3 regions of the Pseudarthrobacter sp. NIBRBAC000502772 genome follow, and region 2 is predicted to be linked to each of the others. Evidence: riboswitches for the same ligand, from Rfam matches in the RefSeq annotation. Region 2 holds a riboswitch; each other region holds the start of a gene.
The links. Region 2 has a riboswitch for cyclic di-AMP ahead of NIBR502772_RS05630 (hypothetical protein). Riboswitches for the same ligand answer to the same signal wherever they lie in the genome.
Positions count from the first base shown of each region.

Region 1: another riboswitch for cyclic di-AMP. It lies ahead of NIBR502772_RS14780 (LysM peptidoglycan-binding domain-containing protein); the one in region 2 lies ahead of NIBR502772_RS05630 (hypothetical protein).
Region 3: another riboswitch for cyclic di-AMP. It lies ahead of NIBR502772_RS06585 (M23 family metallopeptidase); the one in region 2 lies ahead of NIBR502772_RS05630 (hypothetical protein).

Region 1 is NZ_CP041188.1:3,204,340-3,207,603, forward strand. It holds gene NIBR502772_RS14770 (cupin domain-containing protein) at 1-190, shown strand, start outside; gene NIBR502772_RS14775 (lytic transglycosylase domain-containing protein) at 213-1,484, opposite strand; cyclic di-AMP (ydaO/yuaA leader) riboswitch at 1,718-1,889, shown strand; gene NIBR502772_RS14780 (LysM peptidoglycan-binding domain-containing protein) at 1,893-2,744, shown strand; gene NIBR502772_RS14785 (YdiU family protein) at 2,814-3,264, opposite strand, start outside.
Region 2 is NZ_CP041188.1:1,191,071-1,194,334, forward strand. It holds gene NIBR502772_RS05620 (VOC family protein) at 1-339, shown strand, start outside; gene NIBR502772_RS05625 (HAD-IA family hydrolase) at 397-1,095, shown strand; gene NIBR502772_RS05630 (hypothetical protein) at 1,183-1,911, opposite strand; cyclic di-AMP (ydaO/yuaA leader) riboswitch at 1,917-2,093, opposite strand; gene NIBR502772_RS05635 (cell wall metabolism sensor histidine kinase WalK) at 2,170-3,264, opposite strand, start outside.
Region 3 is NZ_CP041188.1:1,374,413-1,377,676, forward strand. It holds gene serC (phosphoserine transaminase) at 1-555, opposite strand, end outside; gene NIBR502772_RS06580 (metal-dependent transcriptional regulator) at 833-1,528, shown strand; cyclic di-AMP (ydaO/yuaA leader) riboswitch at 1,658-1,902, shown strand; gene NIBR502772_RS06585 (M23 family metallopeptidase) at 1,906-2,730, shown strand; cyclic di-AMP (ydaO/yuaA leader) riboswitch at 2,879-3,041, shown strand; gene NIBR502772_RS06590 (C40 family peptidase) at 3,112-3,264, shown strand, end outside.

The DNA.
Region 1 (3,264 bases), 2.0 Mb from region 2:
CAACCACGTCGGATACTGCGTTTCCGGGGCACTCAACGTCGAGACCACCAACGGCACCCGGATCAGCATCAGCGCCGGCGACTCCTACACCATTCCGCCCGGACATGACGCCTGGGTGGACGGCGACGAAGCCTTCGTCGGCATTGAATTCCTCAGCGCCGCGGTATTCGCCAAGGCACCGGGAACGTGACGCGGCTGCCGTCCCCCGCAGGTCAGTACCAGTTGTTGGCCACGGAATGGTTCCACGCGCCGCACGGTGACCCGTAGCGGTCAGCGATATAGGACAGGCCCCAATTGACCTGGGTCCGGTAGCTCGTGAGCCAGTCGCTGCCGGCGCTGGCATACTTGCTGGCCGGCAGCGACTGGGCGATCCCGTATGCGCCCGAGTACGGGTTGGTGGCGGTGGTCAGCCAGTTCGACTCCTTGGTCCACAGCGACGCCAGGCACGGAAACTGGTCCTGGCCCCAGCCGTAGGCGCCGAGCTGCCCGGCCGCGTAGTTCTTGGCGCCCGCGGGGTCGTTGACAGCGCCTCCCGGAACGGAAGGCACGACGACGGCGGGCGGCGGGACCGGCGTCGGGCTCGGGACTGGAGGCGGGGCGGGCACGCCGGGTAAAGCAGGTGGGGCCGGAACCGGTTTCTGCGCAGCGGCAAGGGCCGCCGCCTTGGCTGCCGCCTCCGCCTGTTGGCGTGCCTGGTCCTGCGCCGCGGCCCGCTTGGCGGCCTGCGCCGTTTCATACGCGGCCAATGCCACCTGGCCCTGCCGGAACTCCCCCTCCACCGCAGCCGTGGTCCCTTTGAGGGAGGCCAGCTGCGCGGTCAGTTCCTGGCCGTGCTCCTGCTGCTCCGCGATCTGCCGGGACATGGCCTGCTGGGCGGATTGGGCGGCGTCGAGCTTGGTTCTGGCCTCGCCGGACAGGCGCTCGCGCTCGGCCCTGGCCGCCTGCTCCTGATCGGCCAGGGCACGGGAAATGCGTTCGGCGCCTGCAGATTTGTTGACCAGGGCCGCAGTCTTATCGCTGACGATCTGGACGATATTCAGGCCGTGGATGCTGTTGTTCTGCACGGCGTCGAGGGCAACGAAGAAACCCATGTTGGTTCCACCGGTCTTGTACGATTGGGCCGCCAGAGCACCGATTTCCTTCTTGTATTGTCCCAGTTCGGCCGCGGCGCGTGCCGTCTGGGCCGTGAGTGCGTCCACAGTGGAAGTGGCGGCCTGAAGTGCCGCTTCGGCCTTGGCGTACTCCGCGGCGGACGTTACGGCCGCATTGCCCAGCGCCTCTGCTTCAGCCTGGAGTCCGCCCAGCAGCCCGTTGATCCTGGTGACTTCTGCCGCTTTGCCGGCCTCGCTTTTCTTGGCGTTCTGCACGTCTTGCCACGAGGGATACCCGCCGGGCGGCGCGTCGTCGTCGGCATGCGAGGGAAGCAGCGCAGCCGACCCCACCAGGGCGACCGCCAGCAGGCCGGCGAGGGCGGGCAGCCGCATTTTTTGAACAATCCGGGACATAGTTGGTGAGCTTACCGGGCATATACGGATTACGGGGCCTGACCTGCAACATCGTTACCGAGGAGGGAGGGAATCCGAGATGAAGCGCGGGTGGATTTCACGCCTACATTCCGTTACCGGAATGTGACATTGCCGATAACTGGAAGTTATGGTCAAACGGTGGCCCGGCTCAAGCCGGGACATTCCCGCCAGTATGCCGAGCCCTGCCGCTGACCGGGATCCAGTCGCTTTCCAGCTGGCAGGGACGGGGGAACCACGTTTCCACGGCTTTTCGAAGCCTTGGGGTTAAGTCGGTATCGCCCCGTCCCGTGCGGCGGCGCTACCGGCCGGGTATCTCCGACCCGAACCCGACAGCTCACCCCGCAGGCATGGGAGAGGCGATCAACCGTGTCCAAGAATTCCGCTGCCGCACGCCTTCGTGCGGTTCCTGCCCGCTCTACCGTCCTCATTGGCCTGGCCACTGCGGCCAAAACACACCCTCTGACGTTTGGCCGGCCGGCCCTGGTGGCTGTTGCTGCATCCGGCCTGCTGTTCAGCATTGGCGTCCCGGCTCAGGCCGGCGTCCACGGCCCGGACAACTCCGGGACTGCCAACACTCAGGTCCAGACCAGTGCGGCGGCAGCGGCTCCGGCCGCTGTTGCTTCGACTTCCGCTGCAGCAGCCCCCGCCGCGGCCAACGTCCACACCGTCGTTTCGGGTGACACGCTGGGCCAGATTTCCGCCGCCAACGGCGTCCCGCTCAACGACGTCCTTGCCGCCAACGGACTCTCGCTGACCAGCATCATCTACCCCGGCGACCAGATCCTGATCCCTGGTGCCGGCTACACCGCACCGGCTCCCGCAGCGTCTCCCGCACCGGCGCCGGCCTCCCCCACCAACACCGGCATAAGGCTGGCCTCAACGTCCGCACCGGCGGCACAGGCTCCGGCCGGCTCGCTCGGCGCGGCCATCCTGGCTTCCGCCAACTCCCAGCTCGGCATCCAGCAGGACTGCACCGCCATGGTGGAGAAGGCGCTGCGCTCGGTGGGTAAAAGCGTGGGTGACCTGGCTCCCGGCCAGTTCTTCCAGTACGGCCCGGTGGTGGGCACACCGGCCGCAGGGGACCTGGTCATCACGGCCGGCCATGTGGGCGTCTACGCCGGCAACGGCCAGGTTGTCAGTGGCGGGGTGGACGGTTACAAAACCGAAGTGCACTCCATCAGCTGGCTCGCCGGAGCGTCCTTCGTCCGCGTAGCGTGATCCGACCATGCTCGACGGCGGCGGGCGGCACCCAGCCCCGCGCCGCCGTCGTCCATCCCTGGTGTTCTCTCAGGTCCCGCAGAAGGTCCGATAGCTCCCGAAGTCTTCAGGGGCGGGGCCGGCGTAGCGTTCCAGCCCGGGGCGCTGCGTGTACGGATCGGCCAGGACGTCCACCAACCGGTTGAATGGGTCCAGGTCGCCGGCGATAGCCGAGTCCAGAGCCTCTTCAACCAGGTGGTTCCTGGGGATGTAGACGGGGTTGACCCGGTCCATCAGGTCCGCGTCCGGCGCCAGGGCCAGCCACCGCGCGGCCCAGGCGTCGAAGGCTTCGGGGTTCGCAAACATGGACCGCGCAGTTTCCGGCGTACCGCGGGCCGCCGAGCCGAGGCTCCGGAAGAAGGAGGTGTAATCCACCTGGCCTTCCTGGAGCAGCGCCAGCACGCCGTCCACCAGGGACGACGCGACGTCGTCGTGCGTGTCCGGGCGCAGCCCAAGCTTGGACTTCATGCCTGCTGACCAG
Region 2 (3,264 bases):
TCCGACGTGGACCGGGCCAAGGATTTCTACGTCAACAAAGTCGGATTCAACCCGGATTTCGACGAGCGGCCCATGGATGGCATTCGCTTCGTCCAGCTGACCCCGCCGGGATCCGCCTGCTCCATTTGTATTGGCGAGGGCCTCAATGACGCCCCTCCGGGCACAGCCCCAAGCCTGCAGATGGTGGTCAGCGACATCCAGGCTGCCCACGACCACCTCAAGGGCAACGGTGTGGAGGTCAGCGACATCGACATCCAGGACTGGGGGCACTTCGTCTACTTCGCGGATCCCGACGGAAACAAGTGGGCGGTGCAGTACATCCCGGGCCGTGACGCCTGAGGGCGGCGCCCGGGTCGCGACGCCTGAGCCGGTAACGCCTAAGGCAAAATAGGCAGCATGAACATCCCCACACCTACCGCCACACGAGCACCTGCCGCCGCACGAACACTGACCTGCCGGGCCGTCCTTTTCGATATGGACGGCACACTGGTGGACTCCACGGCAGTAGTGGAGGAGGTCTGGGGAGAATTCGCGGCCCGGTACGGCCTGGACATCGCCGAAATCCTGCGCACTTCGCACGGCGTCCAGGCTGCCGATACCGTGCGCCGTTTCGCGCCGGCGGGAGCGGACGTCGCGGCCCTCACCGAGGAACTGGGTGCGATGGAACGGGTGCGGACGGCCGGTATCATCGCGTTGCCGGGGGCTGCCGACCTGCTTCGCAGCCTCCCGGCCCAGGCAGTGGCGCTGGTGACTTCAGCGGACAGGACCCTGGCAGACATCCGCATGGACGCTGCCGGGCTGGACATGCCGGCCACGGCCGTGACGGCGGACCTGGTCACACGGGGCAAGCCGCACCCGGAAGGCTATCTGATGGCCGCCGGGCTGCTGGGCGTGAAACCGGATGACGCCGTGGTGTTCGAGGATGCGCCCGCCGGAATCGCGGCAGGCGTTGCTGCGGGTATCCGGACGGTGGCCGTGGGTCCGAATGCGGGCGAATTGCCAGCAGGCGTGCTGCATATCGCGGATTACCGTGCCGTGACGGCCTCCGTGGAAACGGACGCCGCGGGACGGCAGCTCATTTCTTTCCGGCTTTGACTCTTTCCGGCTTTGACGCCGGCGGATCACTTTCGTGATCCGCCGGCGCAGCTCAGCGACGCCGGCCGCCGGCGCCGCTCGGTCGGCCTAGTACCAGTTGTGCGACAGGTGGAAGTTCAGCGCCCCGCACGGTGACTGGTAGCGCTCCTGGATGTAGTTCAGGCCCCAGTTGATCTGCGTGCGGTAGTTGGTGATGTAGTCCGCGCCGGCGCTAGCCATCTTCTCAGCAGGCAATGACTGGACGATGCCGTACGCGCCGCTGCTGGCGTTGGTGGCCGTGGTGGTCCAGTCGGATTCCTTGGTCCACAGCGTCTGCAGGCACTGCATCTGGTCAGCGGACCAGCCGTACGTCGCCAGCTGGCCGGCAGCGTAGGCCTGCGCTCCTGCGGGGTCGTTGACTGCCACAACAGGCGCGGGCGCAGGTTCCGGGGCCGGAGCCGGAGCGGGCTCCGGGACCGGGGCAGGTGCCGGTTCGGCGGCCTGGGGCGCGACGTTGATCTCGGCCGGCGCAGCTTCCGGGGAGGCCGGGGGCTGGATCTCGGCTGTCTCGAAGCTCAGCTTCGACTGGGCGCTGGCTTGTTCGGCGGCCTGGTCCGCGCTGGCCGCAAGCGACGCAGACTCGGAAGCGTGTGCCGCGGCGCTGACGCCGACCAGCAGGGCGCACGCCGTCGCGAACACCGCGACGCGCTGGCCCACGGAGGGAATCCGCGCGGCCTTGGACAATGGGGACATAGCTGCACCGAAGCGCGTCTGCTTGCGGTGGCTGTGGGACTTTGTGTCGCCCTGCGGGCGCGTTTGTACCTTGAATTCAGACATGATGGATCGCCTCTCACACCTGCGGAGTTAGCTGTCGGGTTCGGATGAGGGCATCCGGCCACACGGCACAATCACGTGTTGGCTTAACCCCAAAGGGCACTTGGTGCCCGGGACGGTGGGTCCCCCGCCTCTGCCTCTGAAAACGGAATCCGGGAAGCGGCAGAGCTTGGCGTCATCCGGATATGCGGCCCAAACGGGAACCACACGTCATCGACGCTACAGGAGCTGGAACCTTAAGTCACATTTTGGTAACGGGAATCACGGCGATGGTGTGTCGCCTTGCTGCGCTCGGGCGTCAGTGGGTTGCGCCAGCGCGCCGGCAGGGAAGAGCAATGCGAACTCCGTCCGTCCGGCCCGTGATGTCACTTCCACGCTCCCGCCATGGGCCTCCATGATCGACTGGACAATGGCCAGGCCCAAGCCACTTGTGCCTTCGGACGCCCCGGCGCCCGAGGCCGGCGCCGTACCCTTGCGCGCCGCGTCTGCGCGGGCAAACCGGGAGAAAACGTGGTCAACGAACTCCGCAGGGATGCCCCCGCCGTCGTCCGTTACCGTCACCGCTGCGCCGCCATTGGCAGACTTCGTGACAGCGGTGACCACGGTGGTTCCCGGCGGCGTGTGCTTGCGCGCATTGGATAGCAGGTTGACAAGCACCTGACGCAGTTGGGATGCATCACCCGTGACGGCGAGCGGCTCGTCAGGCAGTTCAAGGCGCCATTGGTGGTCCGGGGCGATGACCTTCTCGTCACTGACGGTTTCGATCACGAGTTGTGTGAGGTCAACTTCGCTGAGCTTCAGGGGCTGGCCCTCATCGAGCCGGGCGAGCAGGAGCAGATCCTCCACCAGGGTGGTCATGCGTTCGGACTGGCTTTGGACCCGGGCCAGGGATTTCCGGCCGTCCGGCGTGAAGTCCTCGGTCATCCGCATCAGCTCCGTGTACCCGCGGATGGCGGTCAGCGGGGTGCGCAGCTCATGGGAAGCGTCGGCAACGAACTGCCGCACCTTGGTCTCGCTCCGCTGCCGCGCCTCGAGGGCACTGGCGACGTTGTCCAGCATCAGGTTCAGGGCGTGCCCTACGCTGCCCACTTCGGTTCCGGGGTTGGAGTTCGACGGCGGGACGCGCACCGCGAGTGCCACCTCGCCCGCGTCCAGCCGGAGCCGGGCCACCCGGGTTGCCACCTCGGAAAGCTGCTCCAGCGGCTTCATGGTGCGCCGGATCAGCACGGTTCCTGCCAGTCCGATCAGCGCCAGGCCGCCCAAGGAGACAAACACAAAGGTCCACACCAGCGATGCCAGCGTGCTCTCCTTGGCGGCGAGCGGAAGGCCCGTGACAAGGACATCGCCGTAGCCGGT
Region 3 (3,264 bases), 180 kb from region 2:
GTCCACGTCCAGGCCGCCGGCTGCGGAGGTGGCGTCCACCAGGACCAGGGAACCGGCGTCGGCGCCCGCGACGCGCTTGACCGGAGCCGCGACACCCGTGGAGGTTTCGTTCTGCGGCCAGGCGTAGACATCCACGCCAGCCTCGGCGGCCGATACCGGGCGCGTGCCGGGCTCGGACTTGATGATGGAGGAGGCGTCCAGGAACGGGGCCTTGTTGGTGGCTGAGGCGAATTTGGAGCCGAACTCGCCGAAGGACAGGTGCTGGGCCTTCTTTTCCACCAGGCCGAAGCTGGCGACGTCCCAGAAAGCGGTGGAGCCGCCGACGCCGAGGACCACTTCGTAGCCTTCGGGGGCGCGGAAGAACTGGCTGAGGCCTTCACGGACGGAGCCCACGAGGTTCTTGACCGGAGCCTGGCGGTGGGAGGTGCCCAGGATGGTCTTGGACGCCGCTGAGAGCGCTTCGAGCTGCTCCGGCCTGACCTTGGAGGGTCCTGCGCCGAACCGTCCATCCTTTGGCAGGAGGTCGGCGGGAATAGTGATGCTGGTTTCGCTCACGGGGGCTCCAATTTCGGCATGGACGTGGCTCACGTCCGGGCGGTGGGGTGGCCGGTAGTCGGCGGTGACTGCATAAGGACCTCCCTTATTCTGCCTGAACCCTCGATTGGGCGGGGAACCGGGGCCGTCATAGTCCGGCCAATGAGACTCTTTGTCTCCGCCCGGGCATTATCCAGACAAATTCAAAATAGGCTAAGCTTTTTAGCGGACCTCGCCGCTGAGCGGGACGCGATACGGTGGGACAACGCAAGGTACTGCGCTCGAGGAGCTGAGCTGGATGACGGATCTGATCGATACTACGGAGATGTATCTTCGGACCATTTTGGAGCTTGAAGAAGAGAACATCGTTGCTCTTCGCGCACGCATCGCCGAACGGCTGCGGCATTCCGGACCCACGGTGTCCCAAACCATCGGCCGGATGGAACGCGACGGACTGGTCGTGGTCTCCGGAGACCGCCACCTGGAGCTCACGGAAGCCGGGCGGAAACGCGCTACGGAAGTGATGCGCAAGCACAGGCTCGCGGAACGGCTCCTGGCGGATGTGATTGGCCTGGACTGGGCCTATGTCCACGATGAAGCGTGCCGCTGGGAGCATGTGATGAGCGAACGTGTAGAGCAGCGCATCTACGAATTGCTCAACCACCCCACCGAGTCTCCGTACGGCAACCCCATCCCCGGGCTGGCCGCCCTGGGCGGGCCGGCGCCCGCGCTCCCAGACGCCGGTGTGATTAATCTCCTGGATGCGATGCAGGGCTACGGGCCAGCGTCGAACGTGACAGTCAGCCGGCTGGCTGAGCCCATCCAGGTGGAACCTGAGCTGCTGGTCCAGTTGGATGAAGGCGGGATCAGGCCCGGTGCCACGGTGTCCCTGGAGCGCGTAGGGGAGTACATTTCGGTGCGCGTTCCGGGAATCGAAGGGGCGCTCGAGCTGCCCCCGGAAGTGGCATCCCACGTCTTCGTTTCCGTCAGCTGACGGGAAGGCGGTCCGCCGTGTGGGGCCGTTCCATAGCGCAGCGACGCAAGGTTCCGCAAAGGTAACGGAATTGTTACTGTCCAAGTTAATCACCTATAGTTGAAACTCAGCGTCGATACAAAAGCGTTACCTGATCCGGAGCCGAGCTCTGCCAGCGGATCAGGTGCATCAGTCACCAACTGGCAGAGGCGGGGGAACCACAACCGGCAGTCGTAAGACTGCCTTGGGGTTAAGTCCGTCAGCAGCAAGCCTCTTCCAGCGAAGGATCCTCACGGGATATCTCTGCGCCAAAGTGCTTGTCACGGCGGACCGGGTCTTTGAACTCTCTGACCCGAATCCGACAGCTAACTTCGCAGGCTACCCAGAGAGGAACATTCTTGACCACGCAATACTCCAGGGGCCGCCGTCGCGCGGTGGGTCCCGCCTCGGCGCCCAGAGTGGCCGAGGATTTCAGCGCGGAGAGGCCCCGCGACCCACAGCGGGAAGCCCGCCGCCGCCGGGGACCCTTCCGGCAGATGACGGATTTCGCCGCCGCCAGTGGCCTCGGCCAGAAGGCCGGCATCGCCTTGGCAGCAACAGGCCTTGCTCTCACTGTGACGGTTCCTGTGACCGGCCCCGTGATGGCCACTCCGGCACCCGGCCAGGCTGCATTAGCCGTTTCCGCTGCTCCGCAGCCCGAAGTGACCGCCGAAGCCGCCGCCCAAATTGATTTCAGCCGCTCGTCCGTGGTGACCCAGGGTGATCCCGACGGCAAGCTGAAGCAGCTGTTGAGCGCCCAGTCCGCGGGATCCATTACCCGCGCCGCCTCTGCCGGAAGCCTTGGCTCGCCGCTGGCCCAGCTGGTTACGGCCTCACCCTTCGGGTTCCGGGTCAGTCCCATCACCGGCGGCTCCGGCGACTTCCACCGCGGCCAGGACTACGTGGCACAGTGCGGAACCTCCGTCATGGCCGCTGCCAGCGGCACCGTGACCTTCGTTGGCTGGCACCAGTACGGCGGTGGCAACCGCGTGGTGGTGGATCACGGCAATGGCCTTGAAACCACCTACAACCACCTCTCCTCCGCCAGCGTCAAGGTAGGCCAGACGGTCAGCCGCGGCGACGTGGTTGCCCTCAGCGGCACCACGGGCGCGTCTACGGGCTGCCACCTCCACTTCGAGGTTCAGATCAATGGCGAAGTCGTCGACCCCACCGGCTGGCTCTGACCCAAATGATGGCCAACTCTCGAATCGTAGCAACATGCCGTGACCTGAATGTGACATTGGCTCGGAACTCCTGTAACGTCTAAAGCGCGTCAACTTTTCCGAAGTTGACGTTCTTGAGTGGATTGCCTAGCTCTGCCACCGCTCAAGGTCCGTTCGCATGACATCGTCTGGCAGGGGCGGGGGAACCAATTTTGGTCTTCGATTCTGAAGGCCTTGGGGTTAAGTCGCAAAGCTTCCACTGTGAAGCAGCGCGGCCGGGTGACTCCCATCCGAATCCGACAGCTCACCTCGCAGGCATTGGGAGAGGCTACCTTCGTGTCTTCACGCCATACTTCTGCGCGTCACCGCGCACAACCGGTTCGCACTAACCCCTTGGGCTCCGTGTCCAAGGCCGTCAGTGCCAATGCCGGGACCGTAGGTCGCCAGGCTGCTGTTATCGCAGCTGCATCAGGTCTGATCCTGAGCATGGGGCTTCCGGCCAACGCCGCGGATTCCACCGCCGGCGTTTCCGCCTCTACCGAGTCCGGTTCTGCG